2 linked regions of the Methylocaldum szegediense genome follow. The protein of the gene in region 2 interacts with the protein of the main gene of each other region in a pairwise test. Links are inferred from orthologs where the notes say so. Each region holds a gene or a part of one and is shown on either strand. Other genes may lie near its edges. The genes, in order: accC and cysM.

Region 1 (16,597 bases), 3.5 Mb from region 2 along the record:
TTTGAGAACAGCGAGACTTTCGATGATCTTGTTAGAAAGGCCGTGGCTCTAAAATACCCAGACGAGTGGTACGGTCAGCCGAAACCGCCGCCGATGACCGAGAGCGGCTGGTACATCACGGCCTTGGAGTCCGGCGACGAGTTGAGCGCGAAGCGTCTGGCGGCGGTGCTGAATCATCAGGGGCCCCAGATTCCCGCGCGAGTAGTGGCTTTGCAAAACGGCCGCTTCAAGGTCATCGCGGGTCCCTTCAAGGACAGTAAGTCAACCAAGGCCGCAGCGAAGCGGATGAAGATCGACTTGGACATCACGGGCGATATCGTTTCGCCGAAAGAGCGGTTGAGTCTCAAATAGGACTCTTCCGCGCAGCACCGTATGAGGCCGAGGTCATGATGGTTCATAAGCGCAACGCTTGGGGTTCATCTGCGTCCACGGGTTCGCGTAGGTCGACCGTAGGTGTGGTTTGAGTTCGTTTTTAACATGCGCCGGACCGTTTCGTACAACTCCGTCTGGGGCATTTCCAACTTGACCTGAGACTCGGCCAAGAGCCGCAAGGTCGAGTGGGGCTTGCCCTCCGGCGGCGAACAGGCCAGTGCGGCCTACCGGGCTTCCTGAGCGCCAGCCAGCCGCCAGAGATACACGCGTTCGCTTGGCTTGGGTACCAGGACCGGCAGACCTTGTTCCACGAACCGCTGCCGTAGCCGTTCCACCGTGCGAACGTGGACATTCAAGGCCTGGGCAATATCGTCGGTGCGGCGAGGCCCGCTCTCGGCTTCATCGGCCTGCAAAAGGATGCGGGCACGGGCGAGTTTTCGCGCTTCGTTCTTGCCCTTGCTGACCAACTCTTCCAATTCGCGCCGCTCCTTAGCGGTCAGCGTCACGCGATATGACTTCGCCATCTTCGCCTCCTGACGCAAGAGCCCCGCGGTGATTCGGGATTTCGGCGGAAAGCCTATCCGCGTTGGTTCGAGAAATCCTTCGACAGTCCTGCCCAGAGCTGTAGTCGAAGGATCTGTCTTTGAGCCCAGTCGCCCAGCTTAGGGAAGAAACGCTGATCGGGCGGGACTCTTATTGGGGATTGGCCATCTGTTCGTCTCCGGTCTGCTCCTCAGAGCGGACGTCTTCGTTATCTTGCACGATGAAACTGCCGGGAATCATGCCCATCCAGCAGCTCCAGGGAATCACACCGGTTTGCTGTGGTGTGAATTCGATGGTTTGGCGACCTTTGACCACGTCGAATTCGAGTCCCAGGGAGGGAACGATGATGCGATGGTTGCAATAGTTCAGTTCCTTGCCTTCGATGATCCATTTCACCGGAACGCCTTTTTTCAGTACGAACGTGTCCGGCTTGAAGCCCCGCTTGTTCACATCCATGCGGATGGTTTGATGCCCGGATTCGGTGACATCGCCGCTTTTGGCCAAGTCTTCCAGGTACGCCGTCGCGCGCGCGGCCAGGGTACGGAAATCGTAGCCGGATCCGCTCATGATCAGTCCCCGGTTCAGCATGATGAGGCCCAAGGCCATCACCAGAAAGGCGGACGCCTTCAAGAGCCCTCGGGTTGCCTGGGCGGAAATCAGGCTGGTCAGCACGCCGAAGCCGAGCAGGATCGGTAAGGTGCCCAGCCCGAAGATGAAAAGGAGCTTGGCGCCTTCGACGAAGCTGCCGGTACCGGCGGCCATGATGTACATGGCCTGGAGCGGACCGCAGGCGATCATCAGCCCGTTGAGCAGCCCGATCAGGAAAGGGCTCTTGCTGTGTTGCGTCTTGCCATAGACGAAGCGGTTCAAGAAAGCCGGTACACGGATGCGGATGCGGCGGAGGCTCTTGAACCAGTCCAGCATGTTGAGCCCAAACAGGATTAGGAAGATGCCGGCGGCGATGGCGGCGTAGCCGCGCATTTCCGGAGTAAAGGCGATGAATGACCCGAGCAGCCCGAACAGCCCCCCGATCAAGGCGTACGACAGAGTTTTGCCAACCCCGTAAAGGACGTGAGAGAACACCAGGGAGCGTTTGCCGGATACGGCGGCGCTCGCGGTATAGCCGACCACGAAAGCGCCGCACATGCCGACACAATGGAATCCGGTTACGAAGCCGATCAGAAACAAAAGACCGTAGCTCATGCTTCGGTCGAATTGGGGTAGGTGCATGCGTTCAGCGAGCTGATCGCCAAGAGTCAGGATTGCGACAATGGCGGCAAGCGCGAGCAGGGCGATCAGCAGTCGTCCGAACGCGCGAAGCTTCGAACGACCACCTATAGGCGATGGCGAGCACTGATAGCCTTGGCTGTCGATGGCTCCGACGATTTGCTTTGGGTCGGTTCGTGCGGGATCGAAGGTGATGGTAGCGGTTCCGGCTACAAAGTCGGCTTTGACGCTGCGAACACCGGAGATTTGTGCCACCGCTTGTTCGATCGTCGTTTCGCATCCCTGGCAGTGCATGCCGCCGACGCGGAATTTCTGGGTTATTATCGCCATCCAATCGTTACCTGTCGGGGAAATTCAGCCCATCGCCCGCGGAGACGGGTATGTGAGTATATTAGCGGATTTTGATGGTCAGGCTATATGTCGCGTCTCGTGTGATTATTTACCGAGAAAGAGTTATGCTCTGTTTGAAGCCCGGAGCCTTCTCCAGGAGATATTCGGTCCGTCCAAGTGAGGTTCCTCTCCATGCAGATTCGTCTTCATAAAAATGCCCGTACCACCCCGGCGGTTCGGCAGGCCATTCAAGCGTCCACGTTGAGCGAGCGCGCCTTGGCCCAAAAGTACGGCGTCAGCCGGACGACCGTCCGCAAGTGGAAACGCCGCTCCTCGGTCGAAGATGCCTCACACCGGCCCCACACCCTCAGGACCACGCTCACGCCCGCCCAGGAAGCCATCGTGGTCTATCTCCGTCAATCCCTGCTCCTCCCCTTGGATGATCTCCTGGCCGTAACCCGAGAGTTTCTCAATCCCGACGTGTCCCGTTCCGGACTGGACCGCTGCCTGCGCCGCCACGGGGTGGCCTCCCTCAAGGCCCTGCTCCCCCCTGCGGAGAAGACCACGTTCAAGCCTTTCAAGGTCTACGAGCCCGGCTTCCTTCACGTGGATGTCAAGTACTTGCCGGCTATTGACGGCGAACCTCGCCGATACCTGTTCGTCGCGATCGACCGCGCCACCCGCTGGGTGTATGTCGCCCTCAAGCCCAACCGCACCGCCTTAAGCGCAAAGGCCTTCCTCAAAGCGGTGATTCAAGCCGCGCCTTTCCGCATCCAGAAATGTCTGACCGACAACGGCTCGGAGTTCACCGACCGTTTCTTGACCCGAACTCGCCAGCCCTCCGGGACGCATGAGTTTGACCGCCTCTGTACTGAACAAGGCATCGAACATCGCCTGATTCCGCCGGGCCGGCCCCAAACGAATGGCCTGGTGGAACGCTTCAATGGCCGCATCGAGGAGGTGTTGCAAACCCATCACTTCGATTCAACCGCCGATCTGGAAACGACCTTGCACCGCTATGTCGACCTGTACAATCATCACATTCCTCAACGGGCCTTAGGCCATCTCACCCCGATTCAGGCGCTCAAAAACTGGCAAACGTCCCATCCCCATCTCTTTCGCAAGAGGGTTCACAATCTTGCGGAACTTGACAGCTATACCGGTGTTTCGATTAGATGCCGTCGTCGAACCGAGTACGCTGGTTAGAGTCTATCTCAACGGATTATTGGCCTTAAGCCCTTGGACTTCTCTAGGACAGCCTCTTCGAGGCGGGGCGCAGGGCCAGCGAGGATAGGCCCTTACGATGGACGCGGTAAGCTAGAAACTCTTTGTTTTCGGCGACGGCGGATCAAGCAAAAAAAGGCCATCCGGCAATCTGTGTTCAAAATGCGTCTGGGAACGCCTGTTGATCGTCAATCTTCACGCCTGAATTCGCCCTCTATCGTGTGCCGGGTTCGGTGTGTCGTTTTTTGGGCTGGGTAAGAAACACCGGTTTCGAGAATGCGTTGCGCGAGCCTTTTTCGGGTGGCCGGCAGCAGGCAGAACAAGGCGAGCATGTCACTGACGAAGCCGGGTATCAGGAGCAGCAGCCCTCCAGCGGCAATCAAGCTCGCCTCGATCATCTCGCGGGCTGGCAACTCACCTCGCGCTAGAGCTTGTTGGACGCGGAACCAAGTGCTCCAACCCTGTATCCTTAACAGATACGTACCCAGCGCCGCGGCACCCAGCAGCAAGATGAAGGTGAGCAGGAAACCGAGCGAACCGACGAGTTTAATCAACACATAAATCTCTAGAATCGGTAAGCTCAATAGGACGAGCAATAACCATTGACCAATGTTCATTAAGTCCTCATACGTTTAGAATTCCGATTGATTCTGTGCTTTTTGCCATGTCTACCGAGTACTGTCTAGTTTTGTGCACTTGTCCGGACGCGAAAACCGCTGAGACGCTGGCTGCAGATGTGGTTGCGGAACGCCTGGCGACCTGCGTCAACATCGTTCCCGGACTGACATCCGTTTATCCCTGGGAAGGCAAGATAGAAACCGCCCAGGAACATCTTCTCTTAATGAAGACCGAAACGGCTGCTTTCGAAGCCTTGGAAGTTTTCGTGCGCGAAAAACACCCGTACGAACTTCCCGAGGTTATTGCGGTCCCTGTACTGCGAGGTTCGACCGCATACCTTGATTGGATCAGCGAATGGTTGCACCGAAAATCCTAATCGATCATCCGGGCGATCCATCCCGGATAGGCGTTCATATACTGAACTTCCTTTTACAGAGTACGTTTGCTATGCCGCAGTTCCGCCAATTTGTTCTTCGGCTGTCATTTATCTTTTTTTCAGTGTGGACGGGCATGGTTTGGGCCATCAGCGGTGACGAGCTGCTGCCGCCCGAACAAGCGTTCCGGGTATCCGCAAGAGGCGAAGGTAATGAGGTCCTGATCGGATTCGATGTCGCCGACGGCTATTATCTGTACCGGCAGAAATTCAAGTTCGCCTCCAAGACTCCCGGCATCGATCTGGGCGAGCCGGTTTTTCCACCGGGTGAAATTAAGCATGATGAATTTTTCGGCGAAATGGAAATCTACCGTCGGCACGTCGATATCCGGCTTCCGGTGGAGCGGCGCGACGGCGCCGGCGAGGTCCTAGCTCTCGAGGTGACATCCCAGGGCTGTGCCGATGCCGGGGTGTGCTATCCGCCGCACAGGCAGACAGTGAACGTGGCTTGGCCTACGGGTGGCGCGAACGGAGGCAAGAACGACTCGCTCGCAAAATTGGCGGAGGCGTTCAAATCGCTGGGGATCAAGACTCAGCCCGTTGATTTGCTGCCGCCGGACGAAGCTTTCCGTTTTTTTGCCGAGGTAAAGGATCCCCAAACGCTGTGGGTCAGTTGGCAAATTGCCGATGGGTATTATCTCTACCGCGAGAAATTCAATCTGGCCGTGATCGAGCCAGCCGGCGTAAAGCTCGGCCGCTATGAGATTCCCCGCGGCGAACCCAAGCACGATGAGGAGTTCGGTGCGGTAGAAGTGTTCCACGAGGAAGTCGGTTTCCCCGTACCCTTGTCGCGGGCCGACGGCCAACCGGTCAGTATTCAATTGCAGGCGAACTACCAGGGCTGTGCCGAGAAAGGCGTATGCTACCCGCCCATGCAGAAAACGGTGAGCCTTGATTTGCCGGCCGGAGGGGTGGGAACGTCGACGTCGGCAGCGAGTCCTCCCGAGCCGGTGTCGGAGCAGGACCGAATCGCTTTCGAGCTACAAAACGGTTCGGTATGGGGCACGGTTCTCAGCTTTCTGGGATTCGGACTGTTGCTGGCGTTCACCCCTTGTGTTTTTCCGATGATCCCGATTCTGTCTGGGATCATCGTCGGCAACGGTCACACGATCACGACGGGTCGAGCTTTCATGCTGTCGCTCAGTTACGTGCTGGCGTCGGCCCTGGCCTATACCGTCTTCGGCGTTTTGGCCGGCCTTTTTGGCAGCAATCTCCAGATGCTGTTCCAAAAACCCGAGGTCATCGTCGCGTTCAGCGCCGTGTTCGTGCTGTTGGCCTTGTCCATGTTCGGCGTCTACACGCTGCAGATGCCAGCGTTCATCCAATCCCGCGTGGTTGCCCTCAGCAACCGCCAGCGTGGCGGTACCCTGACGGGGGCGGCGATCATGGGAGCGCTTTCGGCCTTGATCGTAGGACCTTGCGTGGCAGCGCCCCTGGCCGGCGCTCTGATCTACATCGGCCAGACCGGCGATGCCGTGCTCGGCGGCGTGGCTCTGTTCGCGTTGGGATTGGGGATGGGGATTCCCTTGCTGATCATCGGTGCATCCGCCGGGAAACTGCTGCCCAAGGCCGGAACCTGGATGAATGCAGTCAAGGCCGCTTTCGGCGTGGGACTTCTGGCGATCGCCGTTTGGTTGCTCGAACGCATTCTCCCTGCCGCCGTATCTATGTTCCTGTGGGCGCTATTGCTGATCATTCCGGCGATCTACCTAGGAGCCCTGGATGCTCTGCCTCATCCAGCTTCGGGCTGGCGCAGACTGTGGAAGGGCGTAGGTATCGTGATGCTCACTTACGGTGTGTTGCTGTTGATCGGAGTCGCTTCGAACAGCACCGACCCGCTACAGCCGTTGCGAGACATATATCCGACGACCGCCACGGCGTCGCCGCAGTCGACTGAGTTCAGGAAGGTCAGGACGCTTGATGAGCTGAACGCGCAAGTAGCCGCGGCGGAGATGGCCGGAAAGTGGGTGATGCTGGATTTCTATGCCGATTGGTGCATCTCGTGTAAGGAAATGGAGCGTTATACCTTCGCCGACCCCAAGGTTCAGAATGCGCTCGCTGATGTCATTTTGCTGCAGGCGGATGTCACACAAAATTCCGCGGATGATCAAGCGCTTCTCAATCATTTCGGCCTTATCGGACCACCGGCGACTTTGTTCTTCGGGCCGGACCGGGAGGAGCGGAAAGCGTTCCGTGTGGTCGGTTACATGAACGCAGACGAATTTGTGGGACATGTGCAAAGGGTGTTGCAGTGAATTCGTCGAAGCTCCTATATGGATTGCTCGCGTTAGCCGCGTTGCTTCTGGGCATTCTTGCCCAGCGCTGGATGAGCGGAGAACCGAGCGCACCACCGAATGGCGCTTCTGTAGACTCCGTTTCGCTCAGGGATCTGGACGGCAATCCGCGCGATATCGCCGAGTGGAAAGGGAAGGTTCTCGTACTCAATTTCTGGGCGACCTGGTGCGCGCCGTGCCGAGAAGAGATGCCGGAGTTTACCCGCTTGCAAACCGAATTGGGCGGCAAAGGCGTTCAATTTGTCGGTATCGCCATTGACGAGTCCGAAGCCGTTCAAGACTTTTTAAAAGAGACGCCGGTTAATTATCCGATCTTGCTCGGTGACGAACGCGCCGTTGCCTGGGCGGAGAGGCTTGGAAACCGGCTCGGCGTCTTGCCGTTTTCCGTCGTTTTCAATCGCGACGGCCAGTTGGTGGACGCCCATATCGGACCGTTCTCGCGAGAGCAGCTCACCGAGGTTCTCAAACCGCTCGTTCATTGACCTTCTCGTCAAAATGCGCTAACTGCGTCGAACGTAAGCGAAATTCCTCATTTGTGGACAGATTTTGTGGGTTTCGGCAAAATAGCCGCGGCTTTTCGGCTTCTGCGTCATCGGAAACAAGTCCGTCCTCTTAATATGGCAAACATTCTTGTGCTTAACGGCCCGAATCTCAACTTGCTTGGGGTTCGCGAGCCTGGGCTTTATGGCAGTCAGTCGCTCGGCGATATCGAGTCTGCTTTAGACGCGAAGGCCCGAGCGCTGGGCTGTCATCTGGATTTCTTCCAGAGTAATGCCGAGCACGAGCTCATCGGGCGTATCCATCAGGCGTTCAGGGAATCTGTAGACTTCATACTCATCAATCCGGGTGCGTTCACGCATACCAGCATTGCGCTACGCGATGCGTTTCTCGCGACCCGTATTCCTTTTATCGAAGTCCATTTATCGAACATCCATGCACGCGAGCCGTTCCGTAAACATTCCTATTTGTCCGATATCGCCAAAGGCGTCATCTGCGGATTCGGCGGACTCGGTTATGAACTCGCCTTGAATGCCGCCTTAAAAATCCTAGAAGCGGGCTAAACCATGGATATTAGAAAAATAAAGAAGCTCATCGAAATGATTGAAGAGTCGGGTATTGCCGAGATTGAGATTCGTGAAGGGGAGGAGTCGGTACGTATCAGCCGGTACAGCAGCGTTGCAGCGCAACCGGTGCAAGTCGTACCGGCAGCTGCGCCGGCCCCGGCAGTGTCACAGCCCACGGCACCCGAGTCGGTCGATTCGACCGCTGATAAATTGACGGGGCATATCGTGCGATCGCCCATGGTCGGCACGTTTTACCGTTCGCCATCGCCGGGAGCGAAACCGTTCGTGGAGGTCGGACAGCGGGTGGAAGTAGGCGATACGCTCTGCATTATCGAGGCGATGAAAATCTTAAATCAAATTGAGGCCGACAAGGCCGGTGTGATTGCCAAGGTGCTGGTGGAAAACGCCCAACCGGTGGAATACAACCAACCCTTGTTCATCATCGAGTAAGGGCCTAACGGCGTTGTCTGTTATTCGCCCGACCCACCAGGTGTTTGTTCATGCTCGGTAAAGTTCTTATCGCCAATCGGGGCGAGATTGCCCTGCGTATTCTTCGTGCTTGCCGCGAACTCGGCATCAAAGTTGTGGCTGTACATTCCGAGGCCGATAGGGATCTCAAGCACGTGCGGCTGGCCGACGAGTCCGTATGTATCGGTCCGGCTCCCTCGAAAGAAAGCTATCTGAATGTTCCGGCTATCATTAGCGCGGCCGAAGTCACCGACTCGGTGGCCATCCATCCAGGCTATGGTTTTCTGTCCGAAAACGCCGATTTCGCCGAGAAGGTGATTCAAAGCGGTTTCGTTTTCATAGGCCCTCGTCCGGAAACCATACGCCTCATGGGAGACAAGGTGTCGGCCATCGAGGCGATGAAAAAAGCCGGCATCCCATGCTTGCCGGGTTCGGATGGTCCTTTGAGCGAAAATCACGACGAGAATCTAAAGATCGCCCGCCGCATCGGATTTCCGGTCATTATCAAAGCCGCAGGCGGCGGCGGCGGACGCGGCATGCGGGTGGTCCACAGCGAGGCTAATCTGCCGAGCGCTATCACGCTGACCCGCGGGGAGGCTGCGGCAGCCTTCGGTAACGATACGGTTTATATGGAGAAATACCTGGAAAATCCTCGGCATATCGAATTCCAGGTGATTGCCGACAGTCATGGGAACGTGATTCATCTGGGCGAACGCGATTGCTCCACTCAGCGCCGGCATCAGAAAGTCATCGAAGAAGCGCCCGCGCCCGGCATTACCGAGGAACAGCGCCGCGAGATGGGAGAGCGCTGCGTCAAGGCCTGTCAGGAAATTGGCTATCTCGGAGCCGGGACTTTCGAGTTTCTTTACCAGGACGGCCAGTTCTATTTCATCGAGATGAATACCCGCGTTCAAGTGGAGCATCCGGTGACGGAAATGGTGACGGGCTTCGATATCGTGAAGGAGCAGCTTCGCATCGCTGCTGGCGAGACCTTGTCGATCCGGCAGGAGGATGTTCAACTGCGGGGCCACGCCATCGAGTGTCGGATCAATGCCGAAGATCCTCAGAGTTTCATCCCTAGTCCCGGCGTAATCGAGCAGTTCCATATGCCCGGAGGCCCGGGGATCCGGGTCGAGACGCATATCTATAACGGCTATCGGGTGCCGCCCTATTACGACTCCATGATCGGCAAGCTCATCGCCCATGGCGAGACGCGCAGCGGGGCTATTGCGCGTGCCCGCATGGCGCTTCAGGAAATGGTCATCGGCGGCATCAAATGCAATATTCCGTTGTTGCTCGACATCATCAACGACACAGCCTTTAATGCCGGCGGACAGAACATCCATTATTTGGAGCGTAAGCTCGGATTGAAACATTGATGTGGCGTCAGCTGGCGATTACGGTGGACGAATCCTGGGCGGAGCCGGTTTCCGATTTTCTGGCGAACCTCGGTGCCGTTGCCGTCAGCTTCGAAGATGCCGGCGACCAACCTCTGTTCGAGCCCAAACCGGGAGAAACGCCAGTTTGGCGGCAGACTAGAGTCATCGGATTGTTCGATGCGGACGCCGATACCGATCAAGTTCGGGATGCGATTGCGAACGAATTCGGCGAGCGGGTGTTGCAGTGTCAGCTCGAGAATTTGGAAGATCGCGCATGGGAACGTGCCTGGCTTGACCATTTTCGACCGATGCGCTTTGGTCGGAGACTCTGGATCTGCCCGACCGGTTTCGAGCCTCCAGAACCGCAAGCCGTCAACGTGGTGCTTGATCCGGGCCTTGCTTTCGGAACCGGCACGCATCCCACGACCGCACTTTGCCTCGAATGGTTGGACGGTCAGGATTTGCAGGGTAAGACCGTGATCGACTACGGCTGCGGTTCAGGAATTCTTGCGGTGGCTGCATTGAAGCTGGGCGCGGTGAAAGCCTACGGAGTGGACATCGATCCTCAGGCGCTCACGGCGTCGGAGGAAAACGCGCGCAAGAACGGGGTGCAGGCCGACTTGGTGCTCGCCTACCCGGGCGAGATGGGGGCTGTTCGGGCCGGGGTTCTGGTAGCTAATATCCTGGCTAACCCATTGATCGAATTGGCAGCGGAGATTAGCGAAAAGGTCCTTCCGGGCGGGCGTTTGGCGTTATCTGGGATCTTGGCGGCGCAAGTCGAAAGCGTTCGCGCGGCCTACGTTTCGCAGTTCGATTTCTCTTCCCCTGAGCTCCGCGAGGAATGGGCGCTGCTCACGGGCATAAAGCGTCGAGGTTGAAGCGTGTTTACCCGCTGCCCCGAGTGTAAAACCGCATATCGCATCAGCGTTGGTCAATTGCGTGCCGGACGTGGCGAAGCGCTATGTGAGCGTTGCAATATCGTTTTCAACGCCTTGGTGTCCCTGGGACATGCGGTGAAAGACACGATTCCTGAAGATGCACCTCAGATAAGGCCGCCACCTTTAGGAGATCGGGACGCAGTACTCCTGCCGAAGTTCGAGCCAAAGCTGCCCGAGAAATCGGGAAGTGAAGGCGAGGAATTGGCCTTTGGCGCACAGGCGTTCGAGCAGGAAGGGAAGGGGAGCGATGCGAAAGGAAGCGAGGGGCTGTCTTCGGTAGCGCCGGAGACCTGGTGGGGGTTAGGCGTCTTCGGATTGACGACTCTTTTGATCGTCCAACTAATCGTATTCGAAGGCGACAGAATGGTGCAGAGTGCCCGAATGCGTCCCTGGCTGGATATGGTCTGCAAGACCGTTGATTGTCAGTTGCCGCCTTATAAAGATTTGCGCCGAATCCAGATTTTCGATCGGGCTTTACGGCCGGACTCGACGCGCGACGATGCTTTAGAGTTCCAACTCGTATTCGCGAACCAGTCCGACCTGCCGCAGATGCTCCCCAATTTGAAGCTGGTGCTCACCGAACTTAACGGAACCCCGGTCGCGGAGAGGATATTCGCGCCTGCAGAATATCTCCCCGAAGGGGAAACCGTTTCGCTGATGCCGGTCGGCAAACCGTTCGAAATCCGCCTGCTTTTGTCTAAACCGAGTCGTGACGTAGGCGGCTTCACATTCGAGTTACAGTGATTCGGTCTTTCAAACCCTGGCTACGGTTGCCGACTCATGTCGGATTTGTTTACAGCTTTACAGCATCCGGTCAGCCTTCGTTAACGGTAACAGGATAAGCCAGTTGACGGGTTCAGGAAGGGCAAACACCTATTGATTCCGTTTGTGGTGAGCCCTTCGCCCTTTGGGCCCCTCGACAAGCTCAGGCTTGTGGGACGCTCTCCTGGGCTTATCGAAGGGCGTGAATAGAAATCATTCGATCAAAACCGAAGCGTAATGCTTACCCAAAGGTCTCGCAGCGGCGATGAGCCGAGGAAGGGCATGGCAAGCGGACCCCGTTCATTGCAGGGTCACCGCGCCGCAAGCGAGATCAACCAATCGTCGTTCGACTAAGCCTGCCGAAAGTCGGCTCAGAGACATCGCAAGGGCAAACCGGAATCACGAGCCTTTTCCTAAAGATTTCGCGATCGTCTCGAGACCAGTCCTAAGCCGGCGATGGCCGAGCCGAACAGCCAGACCGCGCCGGGAACCGGAACGGGGGTCGGCGCTACTTCTGGGCCGTCGCCGCCGCCGAAATAACCGCTTGTGATCGTTTTGCCATTGGTCTTCCCGGCACCCGAGAAATCCGCTACGTGAGCCGCATACCAGGCATTTCCTTCCCCAGCGGTTCCACTGGAGGGTCCATGATAGGAGTCGGGCGTATCTCCGTTAATGCCGGTGATGCTGAAGGTCAGCGGGTCCTGGCGATCGTTTCCTGGTCCGCTCACGACCACATCGAATCTGCCGAAACCGTTTAACCGTCGATTGAAATCGACCGTCCAGCCGTTAGGCAGATTGCTGATGTTGCTGGACGAAAGGTTGGATACGCCATTGTCGACTACATTGAATCCGAATGCCTGGATGCCGAAGTTGGACAGCTCATGACCAGCGAAAGGCCCGCCCGAATCGTTCAGCGCGTCGACAGTAAAGGTAATATCATCGCCCGATGCCTGGGTTGTCACGGTCAGATAGTTCTTACCGTCGGTAAAGGGCGGTTGATTGATATTCGTTTGATCCAGGAAAAAGGAAGCTGCCTCGGATTGGCTCGTCACAACCAATGCCGCTCCCAAATAAAGCGGTGCGAGTCTCATGATTCCCTCCTTGAAAGTCAGTTCTGCGAATTCGGTCAGATACAGACCGGATCTATCCGCACTACCCCTAATCCCGGTTCCGAGCGGGATCCCGTAAAAATGTTGACGCGGATGGATTGTAAGAGTTCCGAACTGTGAGCAAAGGCTTACGTTCCGTCTCACAGTTGCAACGGATTTCTTCGAAGCATTGAGAGAGCGGGAAGTCGGCTTTAACGGCTGTGGTTCACATTCTGCGGGAAAAGGTGACTGAACGAAGGCGAAGCGATTGAGCGTTGCATGCGGTTCGAAACCACAGCCGATTCGCGTTTGAGGCGGGCAAATCTTCCTTGGAGCGTCTAAAGTTCTTGGCTTATTCTATCCGGCGAGCACACGACATTCCTTTGTGTCGGGGTTCCAAACCCGGATTACTTAATATAAGTAAGCCTTATAACGTTAATCATAACAACTGAATTTTTTTTATGAATGGAACAGCTTATAGTTCCGAGTTGTGAAAGGACAACACGATTCCGCGGTCCAAGTAGGACCAGAGAATATTCCTGAGAATAATCCACAGATGTGGTAGGAGGTAGATATGGCTGTAAAGACCTATAACGCGGGCGTAAAAGAATACCGCGAGACCTATTGGATGCCGGATTACACCCCCAAGGACACCGATATCCTGGCTGTCTTTAAGGTTACGCCCCAGCCTGGCGTGCCTCGCGAGGAAGCGGCAGCGGCGGTCGCTGCGGAATCGTCCACCGGCACCTGGACTACGGTTTGGACCGATCTCTTGACCGACCTTGACTATTACAAGGGACGCGCCTACCGCATCGAAGACGTTCCGGGCAGCGATGAACAGTTCTACGCTTTCGTTGCCTATCCGATTGACCTGTTCGAGGAAGGATCGGTCGTCAATGTTTTCACGTCTCTGGTCGGCAACGTGTTCGGCTTTAAGGCGATCCGTGGACTGCGTCTGGAGGACGTGCGCTTCCCGATCGCTTATGTGATGACCTGCGGCGGTCCGCCTCACGGTATCCAGGTCGAGCGTGACATCCTGAACAAGTACGGCCGTCCGCTCTTGGGCTGCACCATCAAGCCGAAGCTGGGCCTGTCCGCGAAAAATTACGGCCGCGCGGTTTACGAGTGCTTGCGCGGCGGTCTGGATTTCACTAAGGACGACGAGAATGTGAACAGCCAGCCGTTCATGCGCTGGAAGCAACGCTTCGACTTCGTCATGGAGGCTGTTCATAAGGCGGAACGTGAAACCGGCGAACGAAAGGGGCATTACCTGAACGTGACCGCTCCGACTCCGGAAGAGATGTATAAGCGCGCGGAGTATGCCAAGGAGATCGGGGCGCCGATCATCATGCACGATTACATTACGGGAGGATTCTGCGCCAATACCGGCCTTGCCAACTGGTGCCGCGAAAACGGCGTTCTCCTGCATATCCACCGTGCGATGCACGCCGTGATCGACCGCAACCCGAACCACGGTATTCATTTCCGAGTGCTCGCTAAGATCCTGAGACTGTCAGGCGGCGATCATCTGCACACCGGTACCGTTGTCGGCAAGCTGGAGGGCGATCGGGCCGCCACCTTAGGTTGGATCGATTTGCTCCGCGAGCGTTACATCAAGGAGGACCGCAGCCGCGGTATTTTCTTCGATCAGGATTGGGGCGCCATGCCGGGCGTTTTCGCGGTCGCTTCGGGCGGTATCCATGTTTGGCATATGCCGGCGCTGTTGTCGATTTTCGGTGATGATGCCGTGTTCCAATTCGGCGGTGGCACCCTTGGCCATCCGTGGGGCAACGCAGCGGGCGCAGCAGCCAATCGCGTCGCGCTAGAAGCTTGCGTCGAAGCCCGTAACGAAGGCCGCCAACTCGAAAGAGAAGGAAAAGAGATTTTGATGTCTGCCGCGAAGAACAGCCCGGAGCTCAAGGCCGCGTTGGAAACCTGGAAGGAAATCAAGTTCGAGTTCGACACGGTCGATAAGCTCGATGTGGCGCACAAGTGATCGCCCGCATCCGTTGGAAGCGATACTGTCGACGAGCTGAACGGCGCTAGAAAGCGGTCCCCTCCAAGCGGGAGGGGATCTCACAAGTGGTCAATAAACGAGGATTGAAACAACCATGAGCGAGATCCAAGATTACAAATCCAGCCTGGGTGATGTTTCGAGCCGGAAATTCGAAACGTTTTCCTATTTGCCGCCGATGGATGCCGCCAAGATTAGGAAGCAGGTGGAATATATCGTCAGTAACGGTTGGAATCCGGCTATCGAGCACACGGAACCGGAAAACGCCTTCGATCACTACTGGTACATGTGGAAACTGCCGATGTTCGGCGAAACCGATGTGGACCGCATACTGGCTGAAGCAGAAGCTTGCCATAAGGCGCATCCCAACCATCATGTGCGACTGATCGGTTACGACAACTACAAGCAGTCGCAAGGTACCGCCATGGTGATTTATCGGGGCCCGATCAAAGCCTAGGCTCCACCGGCCTGGCTTTGAAAGCCCCGCTCTGTGCACCAGGCCGGGGCTTTTTTGTGGACGAGCGATCGCCGGGATTCAAGGGTCGAGACGTGGACTCAAACACGCGACTCGTTCAACCAGACGTCCCACCCCGGGAAGAGAGTTAAGCAATGACGAGTGCGGATCAATATTTGATCAAAGAACAACCATATTACCGCCCGGTCGGCAATGAAATCGAGTTGTTCGAAGCCGCCTACGCTGCGCGGATGCCGGTCATGCTGAAAGGTCCGACCGGCTGCGGCAAGACCCGCTTTATCGAGTTCATGGCCTGGAAGCTGAAGCGTCCGTTGATTACGGTCGCTTGCAACGAAGATATGACGGCCTCGGACCTGGTCGGGCGGTTCCTACTCGACGTCACTGGCACGCGCTGGCAGGATGGGCCTTTGACCACAGCGGCCCGGATCGGCGCGATTTGTTACCTCGACGAGGTGGTCGAAGCGCGTCAAGACACGACAGTAGTCATACATCCCCTGACCGATCATCGCAGGACCTTGCCCCTCGACAAGAAAGGCGAGTTGGTGCATGCCCATCCCGATTTTCAGTTGGTGATTTCCTACAATCCGGGTTACCAGAATCTTCTCAAGGATTTGAAGCAATCTACCAAGCAACGCTTCGGCGCCTTGGATTTCAATTACCCGAACACTGAAGTGGAAACCGAGGTGATCATCCATGAAACCGGCGTCGATGCGAAAGTCGCCGAAAAGCTGGTACAGATCGCCCACCGCGCACGCAATCTCAAGGGGCATGGTTTGGACGAGGGAATTTCGACGCGTCTCCTGGTGTACGCAGGACAGCTCATTGCCAAGGGTGTCGAACCGAGGGCGGCATGCCAGATGACCTTGGTGCGTCCTCTGACCGACGATCCGGACATGCGGGATACCTTAGACGCAGCGGTCGCGACCTTTTTCTAACGAAGGCGGAGTTGCGTTGGTCGATACGGTTTGACGCCATGAATCCTACCGATGCAGGGTCGACTACCTTTGTCGAGGTAGGGCCCGCGCCAAACCGGGAACATGCGCCCACCGCCGTGCACTACCTGAATAACGAGCCATGAGTGTCAATTTGGAGGACTATCGCGAGCACCTGGAGCGGATCGAGCCACATATCAAAGACACGCTGGAAGCCAGCTTCCATGAAGCGGCTAGGGTCATGTCGCCGAGCGGTTTGCGTCAGTATATCGAGGGCGCTCGCGCGCTTTCTGAACTCGGGCGCGGGTCGGAACTAGTCCTTTCCTATATTCAAGAAATGCCTCTGGTTGCCAAGGAGGTGGGCGACGAAATCATTCCTGATGTGGTCACCTCGGTGATGAAGCTCGCCTCCATGGTCAGCGGAGGCGTGATCGCT
Region 2 (13,667 bases):
GCGAAATTATTGACATGGCCGTCGAACTGGAAGCCGATTATCTGGAACTGGCCAATACTCAGTATTACGGTTGGGCCCATCTCAACCGCGATCAACTACTGCCGACGCGCGAGCAGTTCCAGGAAGCCGAAGCCATCGCCCAGAGCTACAAGGAAAAGCTTAAGGGCAAAATGAAGATCTACTACGTGGTGCCGGACTACTACGAGGATCGGCCTAAAGCGTGCATGAACGGTTGGGGGACGACTTTTCTAACCATCGCGCCGGACGGCCTCGCTCTCCCTTGCCATGAGGCCCGATCGCTGCCGGGGCTCAACTGCCCCAATGTGCGCGACATGTGCATACGCGATATCTGGCTGCACTCCGAAGCCTTCAACAAGTTTCGCGGATACGATTGGATGAAGGAGCCTTGTCGATCCTGCCCGGAGAAGACTAAAGACTTTGGAGGCTGCCGCTGCCAGGCCTACCTTCTTACCGGCGACATGACCGCTGCAGACCCGGTATGCAGCAAGTCGCCGCACCGACACACGGTAAGCGAGGCTGTCGCGAGCGCACGCTCGGCGTTTCAATCGGGCGCAGAAAGGCCGCTGGTGTTTCGTAACGTCAAGAACTCGCTAGGTCTTAGCGGCTGAATCCCGGTCGGCTGTAGTCCGGCTCTTGAATCGAAACAACACGAGGTAGACTGGCAAGAATAAGAGCTTGCGCGTTTACGTCGAGAAATCTGTGGTCAGCCTACTCGGAACCAATACCGCTATTTCCGCAAGCTGAATCTCAACTTGTACAACCGTTAGCGATAGGGATGTTGAAATTCAAACTACAAGGACGTCGCAAGCCTGCGCGCTCTATGACTTCTGGCTCTCCCGATAGAGCGGGGTTTCCGTAGATCGAGAAGCTTTAAACGTGAAGATTCCGTTCGTGTCCTTGGCTGCCTTGTCTTATTCCAAATCGCTTTCAATAGGGCATTAATTTTTTGTAGGGTGGGTTAGGCCGTGAGGCCGTAACCCACCGCGCGACCTCGAATCGGTGGATTACGCGGAGCCTGTCCCGAGCAGAGCCGAGGGGCTAACCTACCCTACAATTAATGTTCACTCGAATGCCGAATGGAATTAAACGAGATCAAAGCGCTCAAAACAGGGCCGTTAAAGGACTTATGGAGCGTCGTTTTCTTGCTAGAAAATCAGCAACACTTTGAAAAACGTCAAGGTGTCTTGGCCACGTGGTATGCCTCTCTTCGAGCCCCCAATCGTTCAAGAACATAAGCAAGGGCTCAAACCACCTATTCCAGATTATTGGTTCGTCAGGATGCGTCGTAAAGACGATTCATATCCGCGATTTTCAGCGTCGCGCTCGATTTCGGATGCCGGTGATCGAGTCTGGCCGACTCCTCCACCGAGGACAATCGGGCCGCCAGAAGAGCTTCGAGAGTACCGAACCAAATAAGGTAATAGCCGAATAATTCCAGGCTTTCTTCAATGATTTGCTTATATCCTTTCTTGAAATCGCTTCCCATGACCAGTTTCAGAAGCTCAGCGTGACCAACCAACTGAGCGAGCACGACTACCGCCAGGAATCCGGACCACAAAAAACCGAACGGTGCCGAACGGATCAAATCACAAATTTGTTCCGGCAATACTTTTCGATAACGCCAGCCAATCATGATCAACACGAAAAGGCAAATACTTGCCGGGAGCTGCCAACCCCAAAATGGCAACTGCCTGTCCCACCAATAGTCCCACTCACGGATTGAAGCGATCATAGCGAACATCCCTAGCACCAGAAACAAAGGCCGACGGTTTTCCCAGCGCCAAGCACCGAAAAAATAGAGCACCACGGTTGCCATGATCAGGCTATATTGCAGCCACTCGACGAAATAGCCTTCTCTGAAAACATTTGCGGCATCGACCCTGAGCAGCCTCGCGAGATAATCGTAAGTAACGAAGATCGTAAGGAAATAAAATACAAACCTTAGCGAACCGAACAAGATAGCAGTCCCATTTTTAGATTCTAATTTTTTTACCATTGATTGCGTGCCCCCTCGAATACCTCCATCAGTTCTCAGTGATGAAGGGATCAACTAGATTCTCGTTTCATCGTTGATAATAGTTCCTTTTACATCGCACCTAGGGTTTCCCCAAACCTTCCCACGGCTGGTACAGCGATTTTGTCTCAATCTCGAACAGCTCGAGAATCCGTGCCACGGTCTCGTCGATCAGCTCCGCCAAGGTCTTGGCCTTGCCGTAGAACGCCGGCAGCGGAGGAAAAACGATCCCCCCCATTTCCGTAACGGCCGCCATATTACGAATGTGCGCCAGATTCAAAGGCGTTTCGCGCGGCACTACGACCAAGCGGCGACGCTCTTTGAGCGTGACGTCGGCCGCGCGGGAAATCAGATTGTCCGAAAACCCATGCGCCACCGCCGCCAAGGTTTTCATCGAGCACGGCGCGATGATCATGCCGTGGGTCTTGAACGCACCGCTCGCGATACTGGCCCCGACATCGCCGACATCGTGAACGACGTCGGCAAACGCACCAACGTCGCTACGCTTCATCCCCAACTCGTGGCGAATATTGAGGACGCCCGCGGAAGAAACGACCAAATGCGTCTCCCACTCTCCGATCTCGCGCAGTACCTGAAGCAGGCGCAAACCGTACACGGCACCGGTCGCACCGGTCATTGCAATGATCAAGCGTCTTTTGCCGCTCATGAGTCGAACCACTCCGCCATTTCATCCGCCGCGCCAACCAGCGCATCGATCATATCCTCTCCCGCGGCGATATGGCCGGCGTTCGGCAGAACACGCAATTCCGACTTCGGCAGGCGCTTGCGAAGACTGAAGGAAGATTCCACGGGACAAACCAGATCGCGACGGCCGTGGATCAGTATCGCCGGCAGATGACGTATTCTTTCGCACTGGTCCAATACGGCATTTTCGGGAATGAAATATCGGTTCACGGCGTAATGGAGTTCGATTCGGGCCTTATTGAGCGCTTCGGACGAGACGTGCCCGTTCAGCTCGGACGGGGCGAATTCGCTGCCTAGAATCACCTGACCGCTCCACAGCGCCCATGTGCGGGCGGCACGCCGCTGGGCCACTTCATCGTCGCCGGTCAGGCATGAATACAAATAAGGCAGAGGATGATCACGATCGGGCTCCGGAATATTGTCCATGAATTGCTCCCATTGTTCCGGATAAATTCGGTCCACGCCCGAACCGACGAACCAGTCGAGATCACGCTGTCGGGCCAGAAACGCCGCTCTCAGCACCAGCCCGGCGACCTTGGTCGGATGGCGCTGAGCGTACAGGAGCGCCAAGGTCGCACCCCAGGACCCACCGAAGAGCAGCCAGCGATCGATGCGAAGTTCGCGACGGATATAGTCCAAGTCACGAATCAAATCGGCCGTAGTATTGCCGACGATCTCTCCATGGGGAACCGAACGCCCCGCGCCTCGCTGATCGACGAGAATGATCCGGTACGTTTCGGGATTGAAAAAGGAACGGTGATACGCCTTGCAACCGGAGCCCGGCCCACCGTGCAGGAACAAAACGGGCACTCCGGAGGAATTCCCGCATTCTTCCACATAGACCCGGTGCTTGTTCCGCTTGAATCGATGAACCGCGTAGGGCTCGATTTCGGGATAAAGAATTCTCATGATGGGCTCAGGCCGGACAGGATCTTGGACCTGGCGTAACGGATGAACAGAACGACGGCGAAATTACCGGTCTGTCTGGAACGGAGAGAAAACCGAAATAAGACTTGTCTAGCATCTCAGAGCGATATATCCACACCGTACTCCGATGCAGATCGTGCCGAATGATTCTACACCGCCGCCGGACTAACAGGCTGCTACTTCCGCAAGAAAAAAGGGGGATTCGCATCCCCCTTTTCTTCGGCTTGAAAAGTGTCTTTAGAAGCCGAAACCGATGTAAGCGCCGGTAGTAAGGCCGTCGGTATCTACGCCTTTGAGCAAACCGCTTTTGCTCTTGATATCCAGGTCGTCGCCCGTGAAATGATAACGGAAATCGAGACCCGCCCACAGATCGCCCCAGATCTTGTATTCGGCGCCGGCGCCCAGCATCAGCCCGGGATTCAGCACGGTAACGCCGCTGGACGGCGGGCTGATGACGTGAATGCCCAAACCGAACGGAATGATCCACGGCCGGAAGTTGCCCAGATTGTTGAACTTGATTTTCGGAGCAGCGGTAAGGGTGAACTGGGTAATCTTGTTCTCGATTACCTCCCCCCCCCCGGTAGCGAAGTCTACGAGGAAATTTTCTCCGGTGCCGAAGTTCTTGTATTCAAACATAACCTCGGCATCAAGCGAGGCAATGTCGGTCAATCCCCAGAAATCGTCAGTCAGCCGATGGTCGAAACCGGCACCGACATACCAACCATCGTTATCGCCCCAGTTCTTATTCTTAAGCAGCGTCTCCGGAGCTTGAGTCTTATAACCACGGCCATGCTCCATCTTGGCGTAACCACCGCGGAAGTAGATCAAATCCTTCTTTTCCTGCGTCTCGGCTTTCGCCAACTCTTGCTCAACCTTCTGTTGCTGAGCTTCCATCCTTTCAGCGTTGGCTCTGGCTTCGGAGCGAGCTCTCGCCAATTCCGAACGCAGTGCGCGCATCTCGTCTTCCATCATCTGCAAACGCCGCTCGATATCGGCTTGAGCGGACGTACCCTTGTAGTGGCTCTCGGCCATTGCCTGCGGCGGAGCGATGCCGGCAGCCGCGACAACGGCGCTGACCATAGCGGCCATTCCAGTCGATTTCTTGATCATTCTTATTCCCCCTCGTGCGAGTTGAACTTAAATCCGTTGTATGCCAGCAACAAAAAGTTGCATGTCGGCGCGATCGTAACAAAAAAATCCCCATACAACAATTAGTCTATTTCATCATTTTTCGCTAATCACCGCTGTTGACATAGTTGCTTTTTCCGAGGCTAGCAGCAACAGATAAACTTGCGGTTATAATGGTCAGTTCGTCTGCAACGGACAGTTTGTGGGGCAAGACTAAGGCCGTCGCTGTGCACTCGGCAAATGCCGGGATGACCATTTAGGAAACTCTGAACAAGTGGATTCCGTTCTTGCCCTTCGACAGGCTCAGAAGAACGTTCGACAAGTTTGTCCTGAGCCCGCCGAAGGACTCACCACGAGCGGAATCAGTATTTTATATAGTTCATCCTGAGCCCTTCGACTCGGCTCAGGTCTGTCGAAGGACTGAATCAGAGCTTCCGTAACGCCAAGCGGACGCCCGTCCCCTCGTGCTTTTTGCTTGCGGGGAATCAATCTAAAAGGAATTCAAGATACTGCCTGTTATTGGGACGCGGTGAAGTTTCGCTCGAATGCAACATTCAAGGGTCCAGAACATATATTCAGAGATACGACATGGCTGTAAAAAATCGATTACATCGTAGCGAGTTGGCTGTTCCCGGCAGCAATAAGCGCATGCTGGAAAAAGCCCCCAACTCCGGCGCCGACGTGGTCTTTCTCGATTTGGAAGACGCCGTCGCCCCGGACGACAAGGAGCAGGCGCGGGCCAACATCATCGAAGCGTTGAAAACCTACGACTGGTCGAAATGCGCCGTCTCCATCCGAATCAACGGACTCGACACCCCTTACGCCTACCGCGATCTCGTAGAAGTGGTTGAAGCCTGTGGCGATAAACTTGACACCATTCTGATCCCCAAAGTGGGCAGCCCCGCCGACATCTATTTCGTTGCGACCATGTTGTCTCAAATCGAAGCCTATAAAGGCTTCAAACCCATCAACATCCATGTCCTCATAGAAACCGCCTTGGGCATGGCGAACGTGGAAGAAATCGCGAGATGCTGCCCCGAGCGCATGGAGGCCATGGTGTTCGGCGTCGCCGACTATGCCGCCTCGGTTCGCGCCCGCACCACACAAATCGGCGGCGCCAATCCCGATTACGGCATGCTGACTGATCCCGACGAAAACGGCCAGCGTCATTTCCATTGGGGCGATCAATGGCATTTCGGTATTTCCCGTATGGTAGCCGCCTGCCGAGCCTACGGGCTGCGGCCCATCGACGGCCCCTTCGGCGATTTCAACGATCCCGAAGGTTACAAGGCTGCCGCACGCCGTGCCGCCGCCCTGGGGTGCGAGGGAAAATGGGCGATTCACCCATCTCAGATTGCTCTGGCAAATGAAATCTTTACACCTACCGAAAAAGAAGTGAATCGCGCGCGTCGAATCCTGGCGGAAATGGAGAAGGCGGCAAAAGAAGGCAAAGGCGCCGTTTCCCTAGATGGCCGACTGATTGACGCGGCCTCGATCCGTATGGCGGAAAACGTCGTACGACAAATCGAACAGATCGAAGCCCGGAGGTCCTAACGTCTTGTCTTAAGACTGGGTTATCTTTGGCCAAGAAGATTCTGAATAGGCTCTCTCGCTCCGCGATAAATTGGCGCGGCGCGGCCGATTTACTCGCCCTATCCCTGCGGCTCAACCTTCGGGCCGTGCTTCGCACATTCTCGTTCGGTTCCGGCGAACGGGTGCCGCTTGCGGTTCTGCATTGGGAGTGCGCGACGTGATCGGGTTAAATAAAAACCTGCCGAATCATTCCGTTGCACGGGTCGCTGCTTCGGGATGGCGACTTGATCAGAGCTTCCTTAAGATGGCCGAACTAAAAGAAAGTCCGTGGCCAAAGCGACCGTGTGCGATCGAAAATCCCGACAACCTCGCAATGTAACGATGCTTGTCGGGCATCATAATTTCAGTCCGACCTACATTGACTAGAGAGGAAAGCAAGCAGTGAACATCCATGAATATCAAGCGAAGGAACTGCTGAAATCATATGGTGTGCCGGTTCCCGTTGGCGGCGTCGCCTATTCCGACCAGCAGGCAGCTCAAGTGGCCGAAGAAATCGGCGGCAATAAGTGGGTCGTCAAAGCACAGATTCATGCCGGTGGTCGCGGCAAAGCGGGCGGCGTGAAAATTGCCGATTCCATCGAGGAAGTACAGAAAATCGCCGATTCGATGATCGGCACCCGCCTGGTCACCCATCAGACTGGTCCCGAAGGTTCCATCGTCCAGCGCGTCTGGATCGAACAGGCTAGCGACATCAAAAAGGAATTTTATTTGGGATTCGTAATCGACCGAGGCTCGCAGCGCATCACGATCGTCGCCTCCGAAGAGGGCGGGATGGATATCGAGGAGGTAGCAAAACGGACTCCCGAGAAAATCGTCAAGGAAGTCATCGACCCGGCGATCGGCCTATTGGATTTTCAGTGCCGCAAAGTCGCCACCGCCATTGGACTTAAGGGCGAGCTGATGCCTCAGGCCGTCAAGCTGATGAAAGCAATTTACCGCTGCATGCGCGACAAGGATGCCTTGCAAGCCGAAATCAACCCCCTCGCCATCGTCGGCAACGGCGCCAACAAACTGATGGTGTTAGACGCCAAATTCAACTTCGACGACAACGCTCTCTATCGCCAGAAAGCCATCACCGAGATGCGCGACCTGGCCGAGGAAGACCCGAAAGAAGTCGAAGCGTCCGGGCATGGCCTCAACTACATCGCACTCGACGGCAACATCGGCTGCATCGTCAACGGCGCCGGTCTCGCCATGGCGTCTCTGGATGCCATCACACTGCACGGCGGACGCCCCGCCAACTTTCTCGATGTCGGCGGCGGCGCCTCTCCCGAGAAAGTCACCAACGCCTGCCGTATCGTGCTGGAAGATCCGAACGTCAAGTGCATCCTGGTTAACATTTTCGCGGGCATCAACCGCTGCGACTGGATCGCCAAAGGTTTGATCCAGGCTTGCAACAGCCTCCAAATCAAGGTTCCGCTGATCGTGCGTCTGGCCGGCACCAATGTCGAAGAAGGCCGCAAGATCCTGGCGGAATCCGGCCTCTCCTTCATTACCGCGGAAAATCTGGACGACGCCGCCACTAAAGCGGTCGCAACGGTGAGAGGGTAAGTATCCATGAGCGTATTCGTTAACAAAAACTCCAGGGTCATCTTTCAGGGCTTCACCGGCGAGCACGCCACCTTCCACGCCGAGGACGCGATGAAAATCGGAACCAATGTCGTCGGCGGCGTCACGCCCGGCAAAGGCGGCACCACGCATTTGGGGCTGCCGGTATTCGACACCGTGGCCGAGGCCGTGGCCGCCACCGGTGCGGATGTATCCGCCGTATTCGTGCCTCCGCCGTTCAGCGCCGACGCACTGATGGAAGCCATCGATGCCGGAATCAAAGTCGCCGTGACCATCGCCGACGGCGTTCCCATACATGACATGATCCGCCTGCAGCGCTTCCGCACCGGCAAGGATACGATCATCGTCGGACCGAATACGCCCGGCATCATCACGCCAGGCGAATGCAAGGTCGGCATCATGCCTTCGCACATTTACAAGAAAGGCAACGTTGGCATCGTTTCCCGTTCGGGAACGCTCAATTACGAGGCAACCGAGCAAATGGCTGCTCTGGGACTTGGCATCAGCACCTCGGTTGGTATCGGCGGCGATCCAATCAACGGCACCGATTTCCTGACCGTGTTACGTGCTTTCGAGGCCGATCCTGAAACCGACATTGTGGTCATGATCGGTGAAATCGGAGGTCCTCAGGAAGTGGCGGCGGCTCGCTGGGCGAAGGAAAACATGAAAAAACCCGTCGTTGGTTTTGTCGCCGGTGTTTCCGCCCCCACGGGCCGACGCATGGGTCATGCCGGCGCGATCATTTCCAACGAGGACGACACGGCCAGCGCCAAGATGGACGCCATGGAGGCGCTAGGGCTCTACGTCTCCCGGAACCCGGCTCACATCGGTCAAACCGTATTGCGGGCGATGAAGGAACACGGCATCGCCGTCAAATAATCGAATCGTAGTCTGGCGTAGGTTGTGAATCCTTCTCCGACACGGCGGGTCCGCAAGGGATTGCCGGCCTACACGTCTGCGTGCGATGAGGAAAATCCGCGCAGCCGGCTTTGTTAAGGGTAATGACATGCGCGATATCTCTCCCTCGGGCTTAAACGCTATCTCGAGACCGCAGACACCAAACCCTTGCTGCTCGACGTACGCGAACCGCAGGAATACGCCTACTGCCACATTGAAGGCAGCCTGCACATTCCGATGAACGATATTTCTTCCCGGCTTGCCGAACTCGATCCGGAGCGGGAAATCGTCGTCATTTGCCATCACGGCATCCGCAGCCGAATGGTGGGCGATTACCTAGAACGCCAAGGTTTCGCCGATATCGTCAATCTTCGGGGAGGCATAGACGCCTGGGCGCGGGATGTCGCCCTTGAAATGTCACGGTACTGATCATGATTGCCGTCATTCAGAGAGTCACGCGGGCCGAGGTGACCGTAGCCGGCGAGAGCGTCGGAAAGATCGGCCACGGGATACTTGCGCTGGTCGCGGTCGAACGAGGCGATACCGAAGCGCAAGCGGACCGGCTAGCTGAGCGTATTTTGGGTTATCGAATCTTCGCCGATGCCGAGGACAAGATGAATCTCAATGTGATGGATGTCGGTGGCGGAGTCTTGCTGGTCTCCCAGTTCACGCTGGCAGCCGATACCCGAAAGGGGATGCGTCCGAGCTTCACGCCCGCTGCTGATCCCGAGACCGGAAAGCGTCTGTTCGACTATTTTGTTGAAAAGGTGCGGGCCCGGCACTCGCCTGTGGAAACCGGACGGTTCGGCGCTAACATGCAGATCGAACTGGTCAACGACGGACCGGTGACCTTCATTCTGAACGTACCACCAACCGCAACCGAGTAAAGCCCGCTTGGTTGCGCCGTCGGGTGAGCGCGGCGGCCATGCCCTTCGCGCCGCGACTCAGTAAGCTTGACGCGCGTGATAGCCTGACGAACAACACCTCGTTCCATTGTTCCAGGTCTGCGTGCCCATCCAACCCGGCAGTACGCAGGTATGCACCATTCGCACCCAAGCTATCCTTCTACCGTTTTACGATTCAATCAACACCCGCGTTCCCACGTCCACCCGCTCGAATAAATCGGCTACGTCTACATTCTTCATGCGGATACAACCGTGGGACGACGGGGTTCCATTGACTCCGGAATCGGGACTTCCGTGTATGTAGATATAGCGCCACGTTGTATCCACCTCCCCGTACCGGTTGAAACCGGGCTCTAAGCCACCCAGCCAGAGAATTCGGGTGAGTATCCAATCCCGGCCTGGGAATTGAGCTTCGAGTGCGGCATCGTAGATTTCGCCGGTCGGACGCCGCCCTTTGAATACCGTGCCGAGAGGGAGCCCTGCGCCGATCTTAGCCCGAATGCGGTGCCATCCGCGCGGCGTGCAGCCGCTGCCCATGCGCTCGCCGGGACCGTTCCTGGCCGTGGACACGGGCCAGGTTTGAACCACCCGGCCGGCCTCGATAAGATCGAGTTCCTGGCGGGGAATGCTGACCCGAAGATAGCGCAGTGGTGCAGAGCAATCGCACTCCACGGCACGCCTCACGCCTTTCCGAACAGCGCGATGGATTCGACATGGGCCGTCTGCGGAAACATGTCCATGACGCCTGCGAGAATCAGACGATAGCCGTGCCGATGAACCAGAATGCCCGCATCCCGAGCCAACGTGGACGGATTGCAGGAAACGTAGACGATGCGGTTCGGCGCCCAACGCGGCACATAGGACAATACCTCTTCGGCACCGGCTCGAGACGGATCGAGCAAGATCTTGTCATATCGCCGATGCGCCCAAGCCGCATCCTTCAAGTCCTGAGTCAAATCGGCGACATGGAACTCGACGTTATCCAAACCGTTGTCTGCCGCGTTCTGGCGGGCCCGCTCCACCGATTCCGGATTACCTTCGACACCGACGACGTGCTGCGCACGTTTCGCGATCGGTAGCGTGAAATTGCCGATCCCACAAAAGAGGTCGAGCACCGTATCGCCCGCCACCGGATCGAGCACATCCATCACTCGGTCTACCATTTTACGGTTGATGTCCACGTTGACCTGCGTGAAGTCGGTGGGCTTGAAGCGAAATTCGATACCCTGGTTCACCAATGCATAGCTCAGCATCGGCGGGTTCTCGGGATGAAGCGGCATGACCGAGTCGGGGCCCTGCCGCTGCAGATAGATGTCAAAGCCGAAACTCACACCGAATGCCGCCAATTTTTCCAGATCGTCCGGCGATGCATTCTCAAGGATGCGGAACACCAGGGCAGCGCGTTCGTCACCCACCGCAACCTCGATCTGCGGCAGCCGGTCCTTGACGCTCAGCGAGCCTATCAGTTCGGATAAATCCTGAAGCCGCTCGCCCACTTTCGGGTGCAGCACGGGGCAAAACGCCAAGTCCGTAGTGAAGGGACTTGAGCGCTCGCGAAAACCGACCAAGACCCGTCCTTTCTTCGGAACCCATTTCACGCCGAGACGAGCTTTATGACGATACCCCCAATGAGGACCGGTCAACGGCGGCCATAACGCCACCTCCTCGATCTTGCCGATACGCCTGAACTGATCCAGCAACAGCTTTTGCTTTTCCTCGATCTGCGCCGCATCGGTCAGATGCTGAAAGCTACATCCGCCGCAAACGCCGAAACTCGGGCAGCGAGGCTGAACCCTTCCGGGCGCTGGCGTCACGACCTGCTCGATCTTGCCCTCAGCATAGTCACGGTGAATCGATGTATAGACGAAGGTCACGTCTTCACCCGGCAACGCGCCCTCGATGAATACGGCCTTGCCGTCAACGCGAGCGACGCCTCGCCCATCATGAGCGAACGATTCGATATGCGCGGGGAATGCCTCCTGGGGAAGCGATTTCTTGCGTGCTCTTGCCGCCATGGTCAATCTGGAAAAACGCCGGTGGACAAATAGCGGTCGCCGCGATCGCAGATGATGACGACAATCACTGCATTCTCGACTTCCTTGGACAGGCGCAAGGCCGCCGACACCGCCCCGCCCGACGAGATACCGGCGAAAATACCCTCCTTAGCCGCGAGCAGGCGGGTCGTCTCCTCCGCTTCCTCCTGCGTCACATCGAGGATACGGTCGATGCGACTGAAGTCGCAGATTTTCGGCACGTATTCCTTCGGCCATCGGCGTATGCCGGGAATCTTGGCGTCGTCCTTGGGCTGCACGCCGACGATCTGTATGGCTGGATTTTTCTCCTTCAAGAACTTGGACGTCCCCATGATCGTGCCGGTGGTTCCCATGGAGCTGACGAAGTGGGTCACCGTACCTTCGGTATCGCGCCAGATCTCCGGGCCGGTGCCTTCGTAATGGGCGCGCGGATTGTCAGGATTGGAGAACTGATCGAGGATTCGACCTTCGCCGCGCTTCTCCATCGCCCGCGCCAGGTCGATAGCTGCTTCCATGCTGCCTTCGGCGGGTGTCAGAATGATTTCGGCACCGAATGCCTTCATGATAGCGCGCCGTTCCACGCTCATGTTTTCCGGCATGATCAGCGTCATCCTGTAACCCTTGATGGCTGCGGCCATGGCTAGAGCGATGCCGGTGTTGCCGCTAGTGGCTTCGATCAGACGGTCGCCCGGCTTGATCTCGCCACGCTCCTCGGCGCGCTTGATCATGCTGAGCGCCGGCCGGTCCTTCACCGACCCCGCGGGATTGTCGCCCTCCAGCTTGGCCAGAACGATATTGCTCGTCTCACCAGGAAGACGTTGCAACCTGACCAATGGCGTATTTCCGACAAAGGATTCGATGGTGGGAAAAATCATGGCCGTTCTCTAGGGGTTGAAAATCCTGAGCGGAACGCTCGGCTATGGGATAATACGAGATACTCGGATTTTACCATTTCACGTTTCGTGCCATGAAGAAAGTCGAATTGCTGTCCCCGGCAGGCACCCTCAAGAACATGCGCTACGCCTTCGCTTACGGCGCCGATGCGGTCTACGCCGGCCTGCCCCGCTACAGCCTTCGGGTCAGGAACAACGACTTCCTGGAGAAAAATTTAGCGGCGGGCATCCGCGAAGCCCATGAACGCGGCAAGTCCTTCTATCTCGCGACCAACGTGCTCCCGCACAACGCTAAGGTCAAAACCTTCATCAAGGATTTGACGCCCATCGTCGCGATGGGGCCGGACGCTCTCATCATGGCCGATCCCGGACTGATTTTGCTGGCCCGCGAAACATGGCCGGACATGCCAATCCATCTCTCGGTTCAAGCCAATACCTTGAATTATGCCGCGGTGCGTTTCTGGCAATCGGTCGGGATCCAACGGATCATTCTGTCGCGCGAACTCTCCCTGGACGAAATTGCGGAAATCCGGCAGCAATGTCCGGACATGGAATTGGAAGTGTTCGTGCACGGCGCCTTGTGCATCGCCTACTCGGGTCGCTGCCTGCTGTCCGGCTATTTCAATCACCGCGACCCGAACCAGGGTACCTGCACCAACGCCTGCCGCTGGAAGTACGATCTGGCCCCCGCAGAAGAAAACGCCGAGGGCGATTATGTCCCCGGACAGCTCACACTATCCCTCTCAGACCTTAACCGGAATGTTTCGGCTTGTGGCGATCAGCCCCGCCACCCCCTGGCTGACCAGGTCTATTTTCTCGAGGAAGAAACGCGTCCGGGCGAACTCATGCCGGTCATGGAAGACGAGCACGGCACCTATATCCTCAACTCCAAAGACTTGCGCGCCGTGGAGCATGTACAACGCCTGGTCGAACTGGGCGTCGACAGCCTCAAGATCGAAGGGCGCACCAAATCCTATTACTA

What was found.
Region 1: the proteins of cysM (region 2) and accC interact in binary tests that used the Escherichia coli proteins (3 or more experiments, as listed by UniProt). The link is inferred for Methylocaldum szegediense from one-to-one orthologs.

The regions. Positions count from the first base shown.
Region 1 is NZ_OX458333.1:1,269,380-1,285,976, forward strand. Bases 7,832-10,778 are described here. They hold accC (acetyl-CoA carboxylase biotin carboxylase subunit), read left to right. Parts: upstream 7,832-8,605; coding sequence 8,606-9,952; downstream 9,953-10,778. Other genes in these bases: aroQ (type II 3-dehydroquinate dehydratase), read left to right, coding at 7,832-8,102; accB (acetyl-CoA carboxylase biotin carboxyl carrier protein), read left to right, coding at 8,106-8,555; prmA (50S ribosomal protein L11 methyltransferase), read left to right, coding at 9,952-10,778. In the rest of the region: QEN43_RS05310 (L,D-transpeptidase family protein), read left to right, coding at 1-351; QEN43_RS05315 (helix-turn-helix domain-containing protein), read right to left, coding at 597-896; QEN43_RS05320 (urease accessory protein UreH domain-containing protein), read right to left, coding at 1,066-2,472; QEN43_RS05325 (IS481 family transposase), read left to right, coding at 2,665-3,678; QEN43_RS05330 (FxsA family protein), read right to left, coding at 3,885-4,313; divalent-cation tolerance protein CutA, read left to right, coding at 4,361-4,690; protein-disulfide reductase DsbD, read left to right, coding at 4,825-7,002; QEN43_RS05345 (TlpA family protein disulfide reductase), read left to right, coding at 6,999-7,523; more of aroQ, read left to right, coding at 7,659-7,831; more of prmA, read left to right, coding at 10,779-10,830; QEN43_RS05370 (zinc-ribbon and DUF3426 domain-containing protein), read left to right, coding at 10,834-11,634; QEN43_RS05375 (VPLPA-CTERM sorting domain-containing protein), read right to left, coding at 12,066-12,743; QEN43_RS05380 (form I ribulose bisphosphate carboxylase large subunit), read left to right, coding at 13,315-14,736; QEN43_RS05385 (ribulose bisphosphate carboxylase small subunit), read left to right, coding at 14,852-15,211; QEN43_RS05390 (CbbQ/NirQ/NorQ/GpvN family protein), read left to right, coding at 15,364-16,164; QEN43_RS05395 (nitric oxide reductase activation protein NorD), read left to right, coding at 16,304-16,597. UniProt on the Escherichia coli protein: This protein is a component of the acetyl coenzyme A carboxylase complex; first, biotin carboxylase catalyzes the carboxylation of the carrier protein and then the transcarboxylase transfers the carboxyl group to form malonyl-CoA.
Region 2 is NZ_OX458333.1:4,739,544-4,753,210, reverse strand. The notes cover bases 10,723-13,667. They hold cysM (cysteine synthase CysM), read right to left. Parts: upstream 12,668-13,667; coding sequence 11,777-12,667; downstream 10,723-11,776. Other genes in these bases: trhP (prephenate-dependent tRNA uridine(34) hydroxylase TrhP), read left to right, coding at 12,760-13,667; rlmD (23S rRNA (uracil(1939)-C(5))-methyltransferase RlmD), read right to left, coding at 10,723-11,774. In the rest of the region: pyrroloquinoline quinone biosynthesis protein PqqE, read left to right, coding at 1-629; QEN43_RS20905 (hypothetical protein), read right to left, coding at 1,295-2,071; QEN43_RS20900 (UbiX family flavin prenyltransferase), read right to left, coding at 2,118-2,702; pip (prolyl aminopeptidase), read right to left, coding at 2,699-3,649; QEN43_RS20890 (hypothetical protein), read right to left, coding at 3,905-4,777; QEN43_RS20885 (HpcH/HpaI aldolase/citrate lyase family protein), read left to right, coding at 5,384-6,349; sucC (ADP-forming succinate--CoA ligase subunit beta), read left to right, coding at 6,770-7,939; sucD (succinate--CoA ligase subunit alpha), read left to right, coding at 7,946-8,836; QEN43_RS20870 (rhodanese-like domain-containing protein), read left to right, coding at 9,023-9,283; dtd (D-aminoacyl-tRNA deacylase), read left to right, coding at 9,286-9,741; QEN43_RS20860 (L,D-transpeptidase), read right to left, coding at 9,928-10,443; more of rlmD, read right to left, coding at 10,440-10,722. UniProt on the Escherichia coli protein: Two cysteine synthase enzymes are found. Both catalyze the same reaction. Cysteine synthase B can also use thiosulfate in place of sulfide to give cysteine thiosulfonate as a product.